Regions from separate parts of the Anaerostipes sp. AF04-45 genome, predicted to be linked through region 2. Evidence: a T-box and tRNA genes for the amino acid it is inferred to sense, from the RefSeq annotation. Region 2 holds a T-box; the other holds one or more tRNA genes.
What was found. The T-box of region 2 lies ahead of pheS (phenylalanine--tRNA ligase subunit alpha). A T-box ahead of a tRNA ligase gene usually reads a tRNA of that ligase, here a tRNA-Phe.

Region 1 (8,155 bases), on a different contig from region 2:
CTTTACCTTTTCTGTCTCTCCCTCTCCAAGCATCCTGGAGATATAGGAACATCCGCCGATGCCAAAAATATTTCCTACCGCCATGAGCAGCATAAATACCGGCGTCGTCAGAGACACTGCCGCAACCTGGTTTGGGTCTCCGGTCTGTCCGACAAAAAAAGTGTCGGCCATATTATAAAAAATAGTTACAAGCATACTCAGCACTGTGGGCAGGGCCAGCGTGGCCACCGCTTTAGGCACCGGATATGATTCAAATACCTTATTATCCATTCGTTTCTTCCTCCTTTTATCGTAAATGCAGCCAGCTACATAATGGACTCTAATAAAATTTCACGTCTGTAATAAAAATGAAAGCGCCGCAGGGCACTTTCATCTGCTGTTTTCTATCTTATTCCAGGCTTTCGAGTACTTTTCCGAGCAATTCACAGAGTCTTTGCGACTCTTCTTCCGACAATGCTTTTCTGATGCGCATTTCTTCTTCTCTCAGGTGGACTTCCATTTCACTTTTTAAATCCAGCCCTTTCTGTGTGAGAATCACATTGCGGCATCTCTTATTCTCTTCATCCACAACACAGTATAAAAATCCTTTCGTCTCCAGACGCCTTAAAATACCGATGACCGTGGAATGTTTCACTCTCATGAATTCTCCGATATCTTTCTGGGTTATCTTCCGATTCTGATGTTCTGCCAGATATAAAAGCAGTTCCATCTGGGAATAAGTCACATTCAGGCAGCGCAGTTTCTGATTCATATGCTGAGTAAACTTATCGTGGATATGTTTAAATCTGGCTCCGATTTCCCGTTCCTGGTTCATAATCCGCCTCCATATGTAGTGCACTACATATTCTACAAGACTGGACCAAAAATTTCAACCATTAATTTATTTCCGGCTCTCTGCCTTTACCGCATCTGCAACCGCACTGCAAACCCGCTTATCGAACACTCCGGGGATAATATAATCCTCGTTTAATTCTTCCTCAGCTATGATTCCCGCGATTGCCCGGGCCGCCGCCATCTTCATCTCTTCTGTAATCTGAGAAGCTCTGGCATCCAAAGCCCCGCGGAAAATTCCAGGGAACACCAGCACGTTATTGATCTGATTCGGAAAATCCGAACGGCCGGTAGCTACCACCTTCGCCCCGCCTTTTTTCGCCTCATCCGGCATAATCTCAGGCACTGGATTTGCCATGGCAAATACTACCGGGTCCTTTGCCATAGACGCGACCATCTCTGATGTGACAATATTCGGTGCAGAAACGCCGATAAACACGTCTTTTCCCTTCATAATCTCAGAGAGATCTCCTGTCTGTCTGTCTTTATTTGTTTTTTCAGCCATTTCTTTCTGCGCATCGTTCATCCACGCTTCCCCCGGACACAGGGCGCCTTTCTGGTCAACGAGCACCGCGTCTTTTACCCCGAACTGAAGCAGAAGCTTACAGATAGAAATACCGGCAGAACCCGCTCCGTTGATCACTATCTTTGCATCTTCCAGCTTCTTTCCCGTAAATTTCAGCGCATTGATCAGCCCTGCTGCCACGACAATGGCTGTCCCGTGCTGATCGTCATGAAACACCGGTATATCCAGCTCTTCTTTCAGCCTGCGTTCTATTTCAAAACATCTCGGCGCAGAGATATCTTCCAGATTGATCCCTCCGAATGTAGGCGCCAGATTTTTTACTGTCTTTATGATCTCTTCCGCATCTTTCGTGTCCAGACAGATCGGAAACGCATCGATATCGGCAAACTCTTTAAATAAAATCGCTTTTCCTTCCATGACCGGCATGGCCGCCTCCGGTCCGATATCACCAAGGCCAAGCACTGCTGTCCCGTCGGAAACCACAGCTACCAGATTTCCTTTTGCAGTGTAGCGGTACACATCCTCTTTGCAGTCCCTGATCTTTCGGCACGGTTCTGCCACTCCGGGTGTATAAGCTGTACTCAGATCTTCTCTCGTCTCAACCGTCACCTTTGACCTTACTGCCACTTTTCCTCTGTTTTCTTCGTGCATCTTCAGCGCCAATTCATTGTAATCCATGACCTTCTCCTTTATGAATCTCTTTCATCTACGGTTTTCTTTTATTATATTACAGTGTGATATAAAATAAAATAATGTCTTCATATCTGCCGTCTGCCAAGCGGTAGCCCCCGGGCACTGTCCCGAGCCGCTGAAATCCAAGCCGGTCATAAAGTCTCAGCGCACCCTGATTAGACGCTACCACCGCATTAAACTGCAGAATTTTATATCCCAGCTCTCTCGCCCTTTCCATACAGTCCAAAACCAGCTGTTCTCCAATATGCCGTCCTCTTGCATCTTTGCTGACCGCATAGGAGGCATTAGATAAATGTCCGCACCTGCCTACATTATTCGGATGCAGTATATAAAGTCCAAGAATCTTTCCATCCGATTCAGCCACCCCAGTATAAGACTGGCCTGCAAAAAATTCTTCTGCTTCCTTTAAAGAAAAAGTATCTTCCTGCGGAAACGCATTGGCCTCCTCCACTACCTGATTCCATATCGCTGTCATCTCTTCTAAATCTTCTTTTTTAAACTGTCTCACCGTAAGTTCCATGTACAATCCACTCCTTTTTCTCACTCTTTTGATCCCGCAGCTTTTGCAAGCCGGTCAAAGCTGCCGCGGAAGAAAGAAAAAAGCCATCTTAGAGATATCTCTAAAACGGCTTGCTAAGCGGGTGATGGGAATCGAACCCACGTGATCAGCTTGGAAGGCTGGAGTTCTACCATTGAACTACACCCGCATATATGACAGAGTCTTTTCAATTCTCTGTAATGCCCAGAGCCGGAATCGAACCAGCGACACGAGGATTTTCAGTCCTCTGCTCTACCGACTGAGCTATCTGGGCATGTCTCATTTCTGCGACTTCTATACTTTACCATATCATAAAGCCCAAATCAAGAACTTTTTTAGATTTTTTGTCACCCTGCGGAATTATCCTGTCTCTTTTCAACCGCAATGATATTTTTCTCAACAGACAAAACACCTTCCGTCTGGAGTTTTCTCAGCTCCACCATCATACCGCTCCTGTCCACACACAGATAATCGGCCAGATCTTTTTTAGAAAAAGGAAGCTTAATCCGGGATGTTTTCTGCTTCTCCTGTTCCTGGTTTATATATGCAAGAATCTTTTCCCTTGTAGTCCTTTTTTCAAGACACTCCAGCTTTTGATTCAAACGTACATTCTTTTCAGCCAAAAGCACAACCATATTTTCAATCAGCCTCTGGTGAAACGCACAGCTGGCGTCGCAGGTCGTCAGTACCTTATGGTAATTCAAGAACAACACCGTACAATCTCTGGCACATTCAACCGATACAGGTAGCTCCGCATCCGGAAGACAGCCATAGGTCTCTCCGAACACATCACCCGGCCCAATATGGGCAAGAATCGCTCTCCTCCCCTCAAAATCATCTCTGACAATCAGGACTTCTCCTTCCACGATAATCCCCACTTCATCCATCCTGTCTCCATTCAGACAAATAGTATCCCTGGAAGCATACGTTTCTTTTCTGGCTGACAGACAGCCCAGCATCCCCTCTAAGTCCTCCTCTTTTATTCCTCGGAACAGGGGACAATGAGATAATATTTGCTCCATTTTACAACTCTCCTCTAAATATGTTGATTTTTCAACAGACAACTCGTGCTCATTATAGTATGATGAGATTACAAACTCAAGGAGGAAATTAAAAATGATACGACAAATAATTAAAATAGATGAGGAAAAATGTAATGGATGCGGTCTCTGCGCTTCTGCCTGCCACGAAGGTGCCATTCAGATGATCGGCGGAAAAGCAAAACTGATCCGGGATGATTACTGCGACGGACTCGGAAACTGCCTTCCAATGTGTCCGACCGGCGCCATCTCCTTTGAAGACAGGGAGGCCCCGGACTACAACAAAGCGGCAGTTCTTGAAAACCAGAGAAAGAATAATATGAGTGCGCTGCGCCAATGGCCGGTTCAGATCCAGCTGGTGCCTGTGAACGCCCCGTACTTTGACAACGCCCACCTTTTGGTTGCCGCCGACTGTACCGCATTCGCACACGGAAACTTTCACGAACAGTTTATGAAACAGAAAGTCACCTTAGTCGGCTGTCCAAAACTGGACCCCGTGGACTACTCAGAAAAGCTGACAGAGATCATCCGCCAAAACAATTTAAAGAGCATCACCGTCACCCGGATGGAAGTCCCCTGCTGCGGAGGACTGGAATATGCGGTGCGCACTGCCCTTGAACAGAGCAAAAAATCCATTCCGCTCAATGTTATCACCATTTCTACCGAAGGGATCATCCTGGATTAAGAACTTTGATTTAAAATATCCACTGCCTTTCCGGCCAGCTCTCTGGTAAGCCCGCCTTCCATGAAGCTTGTGCGGACCCAGTGTTCTCCCAGGCTGTACTCTTCCCAATCATAATCCGTATCATCAAGAATCACGAAAGACCGGATGCGTTTCCCGCGCATCCAGTCTTTTACTTCCAGCGAACGGTTTCCTTTATGGAGATGTTTCGTTTTTGATATAATCTTCAGGCCATAGGAAGCCATGGCCTGATCCAATGCTCTCCCTACCCTGATCATCGGCCCTTTTTCATGCCACGCATGGCGCCAGCTTGACGACAGGACAATCTGTGCCCCCGTCTTCTCCACGATATATCTCAGCTGTTCTAAATTATCTTCATCCACATCGATGCCCATGAACGGCTCCATGTCTCTTTCTTCCAGTTTATCAAACAGTTCCATAGAGTTCAGCACACCGTCGATATCTAAAAAAATGATCTTTTGAGGCTTTACCCGAAACCGCCATTTATCAAAGGCTCTCATATGCTCCATCCCTTTCTCTTTATATAACTGGTACCTTTTCTATTATATCAAGACGCAGCATTACTTTCATTCGTTTTCCGGGAAATTCCGGGATAAGTCCTGTTTTATTTTATCTTCACTCTTTTTATCCCGCTGTAACTTCCAAAATATTTCTTTCCATTTATCGTCTTATATGCCCGTACCTTTATGCAGTAATATTTTTTTCGTTTCAGTCTTCTCATCCAACGCACTGTTCCGGCGGTAAATACAGACTTTGATTTAGAAAACTTTTTTCCTGCTGACCAGCAGATTTGATAACCGCTTGGCTTGCCGGGACTTTTCCTGATATAAACTTTTACCTTCTTTTTCCCGGCTTTTATCTTCCCGATCCGCGCTTTCTTTGGAACAATTACAAAATACCTTTTGATCTTTCCTGTATAACCCCCTTTTCCTATGACTTCCATCCTGGCTTTTCCGCAATTTTTATTTGCAGTATACTTCACCGTATAATCTTTGTTTAACTTTAAAACCCGGTTGCCGCTTTTTACTCTGACCGTCCTGAAGATTGATTTTCCGGTATATACACTGTTTTTGGGCTGAGAGACAAAGCTGATTTTTTCGTATTTTTTATTGTTGTCTTTTCTCCGTATGATCTGGTAATAAGAAAAATTCTGACCATAGTAATCATTGATCCCGGTCAGACAGGCACAGCCAAAGCCGATACCATTGTTCCCCATGTACTCTATGCAGTAGTCTCTCCCTTCTTCCAGATGTCTTCCGTTCAGGCTCACCGATGGTTTCGGCGTAACTGGTTTTCCCTCATAATAGTAATACCTTTGCGGATAGACAACCTCTGCTCCGGAAACATCATTCCCCCTGATCCGTATATCAAAAGATGTCTTTATACTACCCTGAAAGCAGCCGATACCTTCTATCAGCACTTCTGCCCTGCCGGGATTTTTATTGTTTTTATACTCCACTGTATAATCATTTCCACGCTTCAGCACCTGGCCGTTATGATTTCTCACAACCGGTTCCGGGCGTATTTCTGCCCCTATATAAAACTGCATTGGGATATCATCTGAATTCCCCAGAGGGCCATACACAGTCACGCGGCACTCTTTTTTTACGTCCCCTGCCTTTACTGTAACCAAAGCAGTCCCCGGTGATACTGCAGTAATCCTCCCTAGATCGCTTACCGTTAAAATTCTATGGTCACTTCCCGAAACTATGATCTTATCCGTGGATGAAAGAGGAAACAGCGAAATTTCCAGCAAACGGCTTACCTGTCTTCCATCCTTCCCCATGTCCAGAGAAACCGACTCACTATCCAATATGATATCTTCAGCCGGCTGCTGCTCCATGCCTGAGACTTGGATCACTGACTCTTTATCCTGCTGATCAATATACCGGTTTTTCTGATTTCCTAAGTCAAACTGATTTTTCAGTTCCTGGTTTTTTAAATAGATTACACTTCCGGAAGCTAAATCGGTAAAAGCTGCCTTCTCTATCTCCGGCAGCCTGTCCCCGCACAAATAAATTTGGATTGGCTTTTCAGCTTTCCCGTCGTTTCCATAATTAAATGCAGAACTACTGATCTTCTGTACACTCGGCGGCAGGAACACCTGATCCAGACGGCACATATGAAATGCGCTGTCTTCAATGCAGTTAGTACCGGGAGAAACAGCATAGCTTAATTCTTCTTTTGCCGATGGATAACAGACCAATGTCTTATCATCACCGGAACGGCCGTACAGCACACCGTCTTCTGACCATAGCTTCGGATTTCCTTCCTCCACGGAAATATCTTTCAGTGAACGGTTTTCATAAAACTGCCCTCCATTTAGAACAGTTTCTCTTCCCAGTTTTATTTCTTTTAAGTTATGGCAGAATTCAAACGTTCCTCTCCCAGCCTTTTTTACATGGGAAAGATCTAATCGCTGAATGTGGGAACCGGCAAATGTCCACGGCTCTAACTCTGTTAAAGAAACAGGAATTAAAACATCCTGTAAATTTTGATTGGACGCAAAGGCTTCTTTCTTTATTGTCCGGACGCCATTCGGAATGCGGTAAGATATCCTGTCATCTCCGCTTGGAAAGGCAATCAGGTCAGTACCATTCTTGCTGAACAGAACATTATCTTCCACTTTATAATATTTGTTTTTATCGGACAGCTGGATGGAGTTTAAATTCGTCATAGTAAAAGAAAAGCCGGGGTTGATGTACTCCAAAGTATCTGGGAAAATGAGTTCCTCCAGATTTGGATATTTATAGCCGGGTACTCCGTCAGGATTTATAATCACTTCTTTTACACCACTTGGAATTATTATCTTCTTAGTTATCGCATCCGAATGATCATAATGAAACTTTGTAACATTGTACTTTTTCCCTTGGTATTCCACCGATGAAACCACTTCCATTGTATCCGGCTCCTGATGGTCATACTTATAGACCAAAACTTCATTTTTTGAAATAACTTCATATGAAAAACTGCCAGCTTTAAAAGTCTGCCCAATAAAACTTTCCCCATGAATTGTCGTTCCGCTTCTAATGCTAAAATTCACTATTACAAATAAACAAGATACTAATATAATTTTAACCTCTTTTTTCATAACATCTCCACATGATTAATATAATGATGGTTTTTAGTATCTTTTCTCTCATAAATATATTATAGAAAAATAAGTAAAAAATTCCATGTATTAATTTGAAATATACAGGGAACGACTTTCGCCATTCCCTGTATATTTATTTCTTTATTTCAAATTCATATTTTAACTCAGCATCTTCCTTTGTTTTTTCCAGCTGACTTGTGAGCTGAGCATTTAATTCCTCATTTTTCTTCCATTTGCTCGACTCTTTCAAGGTATACAAATATTTCTTATTTATAAATCTTACATTATATTTATATGAGTCTTTAAAAGGATTGTTCTCGGCGATATATACTATCGAATCAAGTTTTGTTTTCTTCCCCAAAGAATCTATTGCCTGATAAACAATTTTATGCTCACCTACCGAATTTAACTTTTCAATTTGCAGCGGTATTGGATCAATAACAGACACTGGTACTTTCAGGCCTTTTTTGTCATCTTCTATGTCTTCTACCTGATAGTTTTCAAATATTTCTTTAAGAATGGTCTGTGGATTGTTGTCTATATCTTTTTGATAAAATGCAAGATTCTGTGAATGTAATTTGGGAGGATTGTTATAAGTTACACATACCGTGCCTTCTTTTTCTGCAACATTTCCAACGCTGTCTTCAGCTTGAAAAGTAACTTTGACTTCTACTGTCTCATCTTTTTCAAGCTTCATAAAATAAGTGTCCATTACATCTGTATCATTCAT
Region 2 (8,155 bases):
ACCCATTCCGCCTAAATTAATTTCTTTTATTTGGACACCTTTCTCAATCAAATCCAGAAAAACCTTGGGTCCCTTTGCTAAAATAATGATGTTTTTATCCTCATCTTTTATCTTCTCTAAATACTCTGCGGCGCCGTCAATGGTCATTGCCTGAGCGCTTAGGTGCTTTGGCACTGCGCCTGTAATGACTGCGCTTAAAAATGGATCCTTTGCGACTTTGTCGTCTACGATCACAATTTCATTCCCTCCCACATGCTGGACCCATGCTGTCATGACCTGGCCGTGAATCAAACGGTCGTCGATCCGTGATAATACTATTTTGCTCATAATGTCCCTCCTCTCTCCATATTTAATGATAATTTAGCAATTCCCTGTTTTCCGGTCTCAACAAGATAATCTGCCAGCTCATCCAATTTCATATCGTTTCTTTTCAAGGCTGCTTCCACCAGCATAGATAAATTAATTCCCGATACACAGACAACATGTTTGTCCCTGTTATGATCAATCGCCTGGGCTGCGGCATTGTATGGGCTGGCTCCTAATAAGTCTGTCATGAATAAGATATCGTGATCTGTGTCCGCAGCGAAAGAATCGACCCTTTTGATAAAAGTATCAATGCTGTCCTCATGCCGCAATCCAAGAAACCATATGTTTTCCTGCTTCCCTATTATAAGCTCCAATGCATCGACCATGCCTTCTGCAAGTCCACCGTGTGTTGCCACTATAATGTCTGTCATCTACATCCTCCTTCACTCGTTAAATGGTAATTCGTTCTGTATGCGCTTACATCACTTAGGCATATCCTAACCCACAATTCTTATATACGCAAATTTTTTATATACACACTTAATTTACACTCTGTTTGAGTTTTTTACGGTGTATTTTGCATGAATTTTAAGTTTAGTGTATGATGAGTGTATATTAATTACGTCTGATTCAATTTGTGTGTGTTATAGAAACACCATAATCAGCACCAAATATACGCAGGAGATATGGCCATGTCTACGAACAAAGAGAAAATTTTATCCTATTTAAAAGAAGAAACCTTGCAAAGCATCAATCATCATAATTTTACCTTTGAAAAATGCAATGCGCTTATTCTGTCGATGGAGTTATATATTGACAGGACAAATGTGTCACGTATCCTAAATGATCTGCACAAAGAAGGAAAATTAATCAAGAAGGCAGGACGCCCCACCACTTTTATTTCAAGAGAGATCATCCGGAACTCTTTTCCTTTTGTATCCATCCCTGATACACTGAATAAAAATGAAACTATTTCAGACTTCATCCGATATGACGTACCGGCAAAAGAACAGACCATCGTCCAGTCGTTTTCTATTATCGGAAGTCAGCAAAATGGGTCCTTATATGAAGCTGTAACCAGGATCCTGCCTGTATTTTATCTCCCTAAATATTTCTTTAAGATCTTTTTTATGCAGGGGGAAGCTGGGACGGGGAAGAAGTTTTTCTTAGAAGAAATGTTAAACCGTGCAAAAACGTTGGGATTGGCTTCCCGGGAATCATCGGTTTATTATATTGAATTCAGCGATATTTACGTCAATCTAAGGCAGACCATAGAGATGATAGAAAAGGATCATAATATTTTTATCCTGGCAATTGAGTTTGTTCAAAAAAACGTAGACTCTGAAATCTTAAGCGGTTTTGTACATTCTCTTCAAATCCAATATAAAAATAAAAAAGACGCACCGATGATCGCCTTTATTGCGGCATCAGAATTACAGTCAGACCTGCTTCATTCCATCAGCCCTGTCATCCTGAACTTTCCTTCCGCAAAAGACCGGCCGCAATCAGAGTTGATTTCGATTCTATTGAATATGATCCAAAAAGAGAGCAACCGTTTAGATAAAACAATGTTTGTATCTTCCCAATTCATTCAGCTGATTTTACATAAGTGCAGCAACCTGCATCAATTAGAAAATGAGATTTTATATACAATTTCAAGGATTCTCTATACATCAAGTACTGCAGGCAAAAACAATGAACTTATGTTAGATGCATCGGTCTTGTTTGATAATGAAAGGGAGAATTTTATAAAATCCATTCCTGAACTAAAGGCAGAGATCCCTGACAAGATACAGATCAGACCAAACGGAGAAATTGAGTTTGATCAATTGTTTCTAAACTCCAATGAGCCTTTGGCTGAAACAAAAAATATAGTTTCAGATTTCTTTTCAAAGCAGCTGCTGATCTGTTCCAGGGTGACTGCCGCTGTATCTGAGAACAGTTATTCCGGCGATAGGCTTATTTCAGGGATCACAAAAGCATTCAATAAAAGTGTATTCTGCCAGGACCCATTTTTAAAAGAAAAAGTGGAACATATGATTCTGTCTGTATTCCGGAAAGATAAAAGTCTGGATATTGTGAAGGAAACCCCTTCTATGGACATTCAAACACCACAGATGAAAGCACTGTTAAACAATCTGATTCAATTAGCACAGACAAACCACTGCAAACTGTCAAAAACCCAAGAAAAAATGATCCAATCTATACTGACATATGCCCACTTAATCATGAGTGATATCCATATTCCTGTGATCATTACCTCAAAATATCATTTGTTGGCAAGTAATTACGCAAATATATTCAATTTATTCTTTGACCGGAGAATCATACATACTTTTCCTGCTGTTTTATCCGAAAAAAGAAATGAGAAACGAACGAATCTTGAGAACTTATATGAATTTGCGGTCAGCATCAATCGGGGACAGGGGGTCCTGATCTTATCAGACGCGGATATGAAACAAACCATTACCAATTACTTTTTTCCTAAGACGAAGGTATTGTCTTATAATGTCCAGTTTCATTCCTTTATTCTGGTGAAAGAGATTTTAAAGCTGTCTGTGAAGAAAAATGCCAGTATTATTTCCATCATCCCAAACCTGTTAATAAGCCAGAATGATGAGATGAAGATATTAAAAGACAACCAGTTAAAGAGTTATACTTTAAGATCCGCAGATAAACATCTCTTGTTTGCGTCCAAGCTTACCCCCGGAATCAATACGTTTACAACGAATGAACTATTTTTTCGTGCTCTGAGAGCAATTGCAAAGAAGCTTGATATCAAGTTAAATAACAGCCTGATCTTTGAATTCCTTTTTCATGCAAACTGTATCTTATTTCAGAAGAAACATAATTTTGATTTTTCTAAAAATGTCATGGATCACATGGATATTGATTATGCTGTCTTAGAGGTCATCCAGGAGAAAATACAGGAGCTGTCCTCGCCTGATTTTCATGTATCTGCATTTACCATGAAGGATTATCAGATTCTGTATGAGGCTGTTTTCCACAGTGCGCTGCAGAGCTTATGGGAGAGATAAAGAATCGGTTTTCCGTCTTGACATTCCGCTTTTGTGTGATAAAATAAGGAATGATAAAGACAGAGAAGGTGCACAGTAAGGAAGTCTTTCCCGAATTTCACACCGGAGTCGTATCCCTGAAAGAACAGTAGGGGATAACGTTATCTGCACGTTACGCAGGAGACTAAGAGCCAGGTCGTTTTTTCCTGGAATTAGGGTGGTACCGCGAGATGATTCCCGTCCCTTATATATTTTATATAAGGGATGGGATTTTTTTCATTCTATTAGATCAGATTATAAAACAAGGAGAAGTGATTATGAAGGAGAAACTTGAGGCGATTAAAAAAGAAGCCTTGGAGAAGATCAACACAGCAGATGCCATGGACACTCTGAATGATATCAGGATAGCGGTTCTGGGCAAAAAGGGAGAACTTACCCAGGTATTAAAAGGCATGAAGAATGTTGCCAAAGAAGAACGTCCGATGGTCGGACAGATGGTCAATGACACGAGGGCAGCCGTAGAACAGGCATTGGAAAAGGAGATGGCTCTTCTTAAGAAAAAGATTATGGAAGAAAAGCTCAAAACAGAAGTTATTGATGTGACGCTTCCGGGGAAAGTCCATGAGAAAGGACACCGCCATCCGAACCAGATTGCTCTTGAAGACTTGGAACGGGTATTCATCGGAATGGGTTATGAAGTCGTGGAAGGCCCGGAGGTAGAATACGATAAGTATAATTTCGAGATGCTCAATATCCCGGAAAACCATCCGGCAAAAGATGAGCAGGATACCTTCTTTATTTCAAAGGATATTCTTCTGCGCACCCAGACTTCACCGGTACAGGCACGGGTCATGGAGACCGGACAGATGCCGATCCGTATGATTGCTCCGGGACGGGTGTTCCGCTCTGACGAGGTGGATGCCACCCATTCACCGTCATTCCATCAGGTCGAAGGTCTGGTCGTGGACAAGGGAATCACCTTTGCGGACTTAAAGGGAACCCTTCAGCAGTTTGCCACAGAGTTTTTCGGACCGGAGACAAAGGTGAAATTCCGTCCGCATCACTTCCCATTCACAGAGCCGAGTGCGGAAGTGGACATCACTTGCTTTAAGTGCGGAGGGAAAGGATGCCGTATGTGCAAGGGCAGCGGATGGATCGAGATTCTCGGATGCGGTATGGTGCACCCGAATGTTCTGCGGGCTTGCGGGATCGACCCGGAAGTTTATTCAGGATTTGCATTCGGAATCGGTCTGGAACGTGTGGCGCTCCTGAAGTATGAGATTGACGATATGCGCCTGCTGTATGAAAACGATAAGAGATTTTTGAGCCAGTTTTAATTTTCGGGCGGCAAAGGCAAGTGAATATATTTAGATTTTGAAGGAGAATAGAGAATGAATACACCAATTTCTTGGATCAGGGCATATGTGCCGGATCTTGACTGTACGATACAGGAATATGTAGATAAGATGACACTTTCCGGGTCCAATGTGGAATGCTATGAAGAATTAGATAAAAATCTGGAAAAGATCGTAGTGGGAAAAATTCTTTCCATAGAGAAGCATCCGGATGCCGACAAACTGATCGTTTGTCAGGTGGATGTGGGGACGGAAAATGTCCAGATCGTCACCGGAGCAAAGAATGTTTCTGAGGGTGATTTGGTACCGGTCGTTTTAGCAGGGGGGAAAGTGGCCGGCGGCCATGACGGAAGCCCAAACCCGGAAGAGGGAATTAAAATCAAAAAAGGAAAGCTTCGGGGAGTGCCGTCCTTTGGCATGATGTGTTCCGTGGAAGAACTGGGTACAAGCAGAGATATGTATCCGGAAGCACCGGAAGACGGGATTTATATCTTTCAGAAAGATGTAAAACCGGGAGATGATGCGGTAAAAGCGATGGGACTCCGTGACCAGGTGGTGGAATTTGAGATTACTTCAAACCGTGTGGACTGTTTCAGTATGGTTGGAATGGCCAGAGAAGTTGCGGCAACGTTTCGAAAAGAATTTCATCCGCCGGTTGTGACAAAGACAGGCAATGACGAAGATGTCAATGATTTTATCAAAGTTACCGTAAAAGATACAGATCTTTGTCCCCGCTATACAGCAAGAGTTGTGAAAAATATCAAACTTGCACCGTCGCCGGAATGGATGCAGAGAAGGCTTGCAGCTATGGGAATCCGTCCGATCAACAATTTGGTGGACATCACCAACTATGTGATGGAAGAATACGGCCAGCCGATGCATGCTTATGATCTGGACACCATAGCAGGAAGCGAGATCATTGTGCGGAGAGCAAATGACGGAGACAAATTTACAACTCTGGACGGTGAAGAACGGAATTTAGACAGTGATGTGCTCATGATCTGTGACGGAGAAAAAGAAGTTGGAATCGCAGGTATTATGGGCGGTGAAAACTCTATGGTCACGGATGATATCAAGACTCTTTTATTTGAGGCCGCATGCTTCAACGGAACGAACATCCGCCTGTCTTCCAAGAGGATCGGCCTTCGGACCGACGCTTCCAGTAAGTTTGAAAAAGGTCTGGATCCGGAAAACGCTATGGCCGCTATGGACCGTGCGTGCCAGCTGATCGAAGAATTGGGAGCAGGGGAAGTAATTGGAGGGGCAGTGGATGTCTATCCGAATCCAAAGCAGCCTGTGCGTCTTCCATTAGAGGCTGACAAGATCAATGCACTGCTCGGAACCAATATTTCCATGGAAGAAATGATCGAATACTTCAGACGTCTCGATGTTAAATACGATATGGATGCAAATGAACTTATCATTCCTTCTTTCAGGCAGGATTTGAACTGTATGGCAGACCTGGCAGAGGAGGTGGCGAGATTTTATGGATATGACAATATTCCGGTCACTCTGCCGAGAGGAGAGGCTACAGCGGGTAAAAAGCCGTTTAAGATCCGTGTAGAAGATATTGCAAGAGAATCTGTAGAGCAGAATGGATTCAGCGGCGGTATGTGCTATTCTTTCGAGAGTCCGAAAGTATTCGATATGCTGCTGATTCCGGAGGGTGCAAAAGAGAGGGAAGCCATTAAGATATCCAATCCGCTGGGAGAGGATTTCAGTATCATGAGGACTGTTTCACTAAATGGTATGATGACTTCGCTGGCCAATAACTACAGCCACAGAAATCAGAATGTGCGTCTTTATGAGTTCGGCAACATCTATATCCCAAAAGCACTTCCGCTCACGGAACTTCCGGAGGAACGGATGCAGCTTACTCTGGGAATGTACGGTGACGGTGATTTCTTTACACTGAAGGGAGTCTTGGAAGATGTCTTTAAGGATCTCGGACTCGGCGGCACATCCGAATATGTTCCGACCAAGGAGCATTCTTTTATGCATCCGGGACGTCAGGCAGACGTTTTAGTCGGCGGAACTAAAGCTGCCTATATCGGTCAGATGCATCCGCAGGCTGTAGAAAACTATGGTATGAAAGGCGAAGTATATGTGGCTGTCATTGATATGCCGATCCTTACCGAGCAGGCGACCTTTGACCGTAAATATACAGGAGTGGCAAAATTCCCTGCGATGAAGAGGGATCTTAGTATGGTAATGAAAAAAGAGATATTTGTCGGCCAGATTGAAAAGATCTTCAGAGACAAGGGAGGAACACTGCTGGAAGGCTTTGAACTTTTTGATGTCTATGAAGGCGATCAGATCCAAAAGGGATGTAAGTCAGTGGCATATTCCCTGACCTTCCGTGCCCAGGACAGGACATTGGAGGAAGCAGAGATCAATAAAATCGTCGATAAGATTTTAGAAGAATTAAAGACATTAGGTATTGAACTTAGGGCATAAGCGGAAAATAAGAGGAAATAATAAGAAGGGTAGAGAATGTGCAGATACTGCAGATATTTCTGCTCTTCTTTTCTTTTTTGTTAAAAATATTACAAAATAGTTACATATATTATAAAAATGTGCTATAATACCGTTGAAAATGTCACAGGAGGATATAAGAAATGAGCTATTTGAAAGGAATGATCGAGGAAATGCAGGAAACAGAAGGAAAAAAGCACAAACAAAAAAAAGTCATTATTTGCATTCTGGCGGTTCTGATTCTTATGGCAGCTGGTTTCTTGGGATACCGTGTTTATGCGAACTACAAAGAAGAACAGTTCTTTAAAAGCGTAAAACTAAGAGAGATTAAAGTAAAGCCTATGACACTTGAACACAAGGAAAAAGATGTGTTCACAGAAGCTTATCAGAAAGAATCCCAAAATCAGATTGACAAGCAAAAGAAAAAAGACTATACCATCCAGAAACCTATGGTGATCCAAAATGCATATGGGACAAATACGACGGCTTTGTACTATTACGGAAAAACAGACCGGGCTTCTTATGCAGTATGTACGGTAGAAGCACCTGATGCGGGGGCAGCAGTATACAAACATACGCTGAAGGGGAAAAAGAAGTACAGCACGACCCATGAATATCAGATCATTGGGCTGTCAGCCGGTACGAGAAATAAGGTGACCATGGAATTTTTTAACGAAGATGGAAGAGCTGTTGAAAAGCAGTACTTCTATGTGGATATACCGGAAGACGATGTTATTCCAAGGGTGCTGAAAAAGACAAAGGGAAGTTCCTCACAGAAGATGGAGGACGGGCTGTTTGCACTGTTGGGGCATGACAAGGCACAGAATGCAAATATTTATCTCTATGACAATAATGGAGTGAACCGGGGAAGGATGCCTTTAAATGACTATCGCACAGACCGTCTGCTCTTTGTCGGCGATGATATGGCTTACTCTTACGATTTTAACAAGATCGCCATGGTCAACAGGCTGGGGAAAGTCACAAAGACTTATGATCTTGGAG

Region 1: it has a tRNA-Phe gene. The T-box ahead of pheS (phenylalanine--tRNA ligase subunit alpha) is inferred to sense a tRNA for this amino acid. The anticodon was not compared.

What each region holds. Positions count from the first base shown of each region.
Region 1 covers NZ_QTXQ01000001.1:188,375-196,529, forward strand. Annotated here, with positions in the region: gene DWV34_RS00895 (MATE family efflux transporter) at 1-270, opposite strand, end outside; gene DWV34_RS00900 (MarR family winged helix-turn-helix transcriptional regulator) at 389-814, opposite strand; gene DWV34_RS00905 (NAD(P)-dependent malic enzyme) at 881-2,035, opposite strand; gene DWV34_RS00910 (GNAT family N-acetyltransferase) at 2,085-2,570, opposite strand; tRNA gene DWV34_RS00915 (tRNA-Gly) at 2,687-2,757, opposite strand; tRNA gene DWV34_RS00920 (tRNA-Phe) at 2,790-2,862, opposite strand; gene DWV34_RS00925 (Crp/Fnr family transcriptional regulator) at 2,936-3,610, opposite strand; gene DWV34_RS00930 (ATP-binding protein) at 3,705-4,313, shown strand; gene DWV34_RS00935 (HAD domain-containing protein) at 4,310-4,840, opposite strand; gene DWV34_RS00940 (leucine-rich repeat protein) at 4,936-7,230, opposite strand; gene DWV34_RS00945 (right-handed parallel beta-helix repeat-containing protein) at 7,559-8,155, opposite strand, start outside.
Region 2 covers NZ_QTXQ01000008.1:47,785-55,939, reverse strand. Annotated here, with positions in the region: gene DWV34_RS12580 (PTS sugar transporter subunit IIB) at 1-327, opposite strand, end outside; gene DWV34_RS12575 (PTS sugar transporter subunit IIA) at 324-737, opposite strand; gene DWV34_RS12570 (hypothetical protein) at 999-3,344, shown strand; T-box leader at 3,398-3,571, shown strand; gene pheS (phenylalanine--tRNA ligase subunit alpha) at 3,641-4,660, shown strand; gene pheT (phenylalanine--tRNA ligase subunit beta) at 4,715-7,135, shown strand; gene DWV34_RS12555 (aryl-sulfate sulfotransferase) at 7,297-8,155, shown strand, end outside.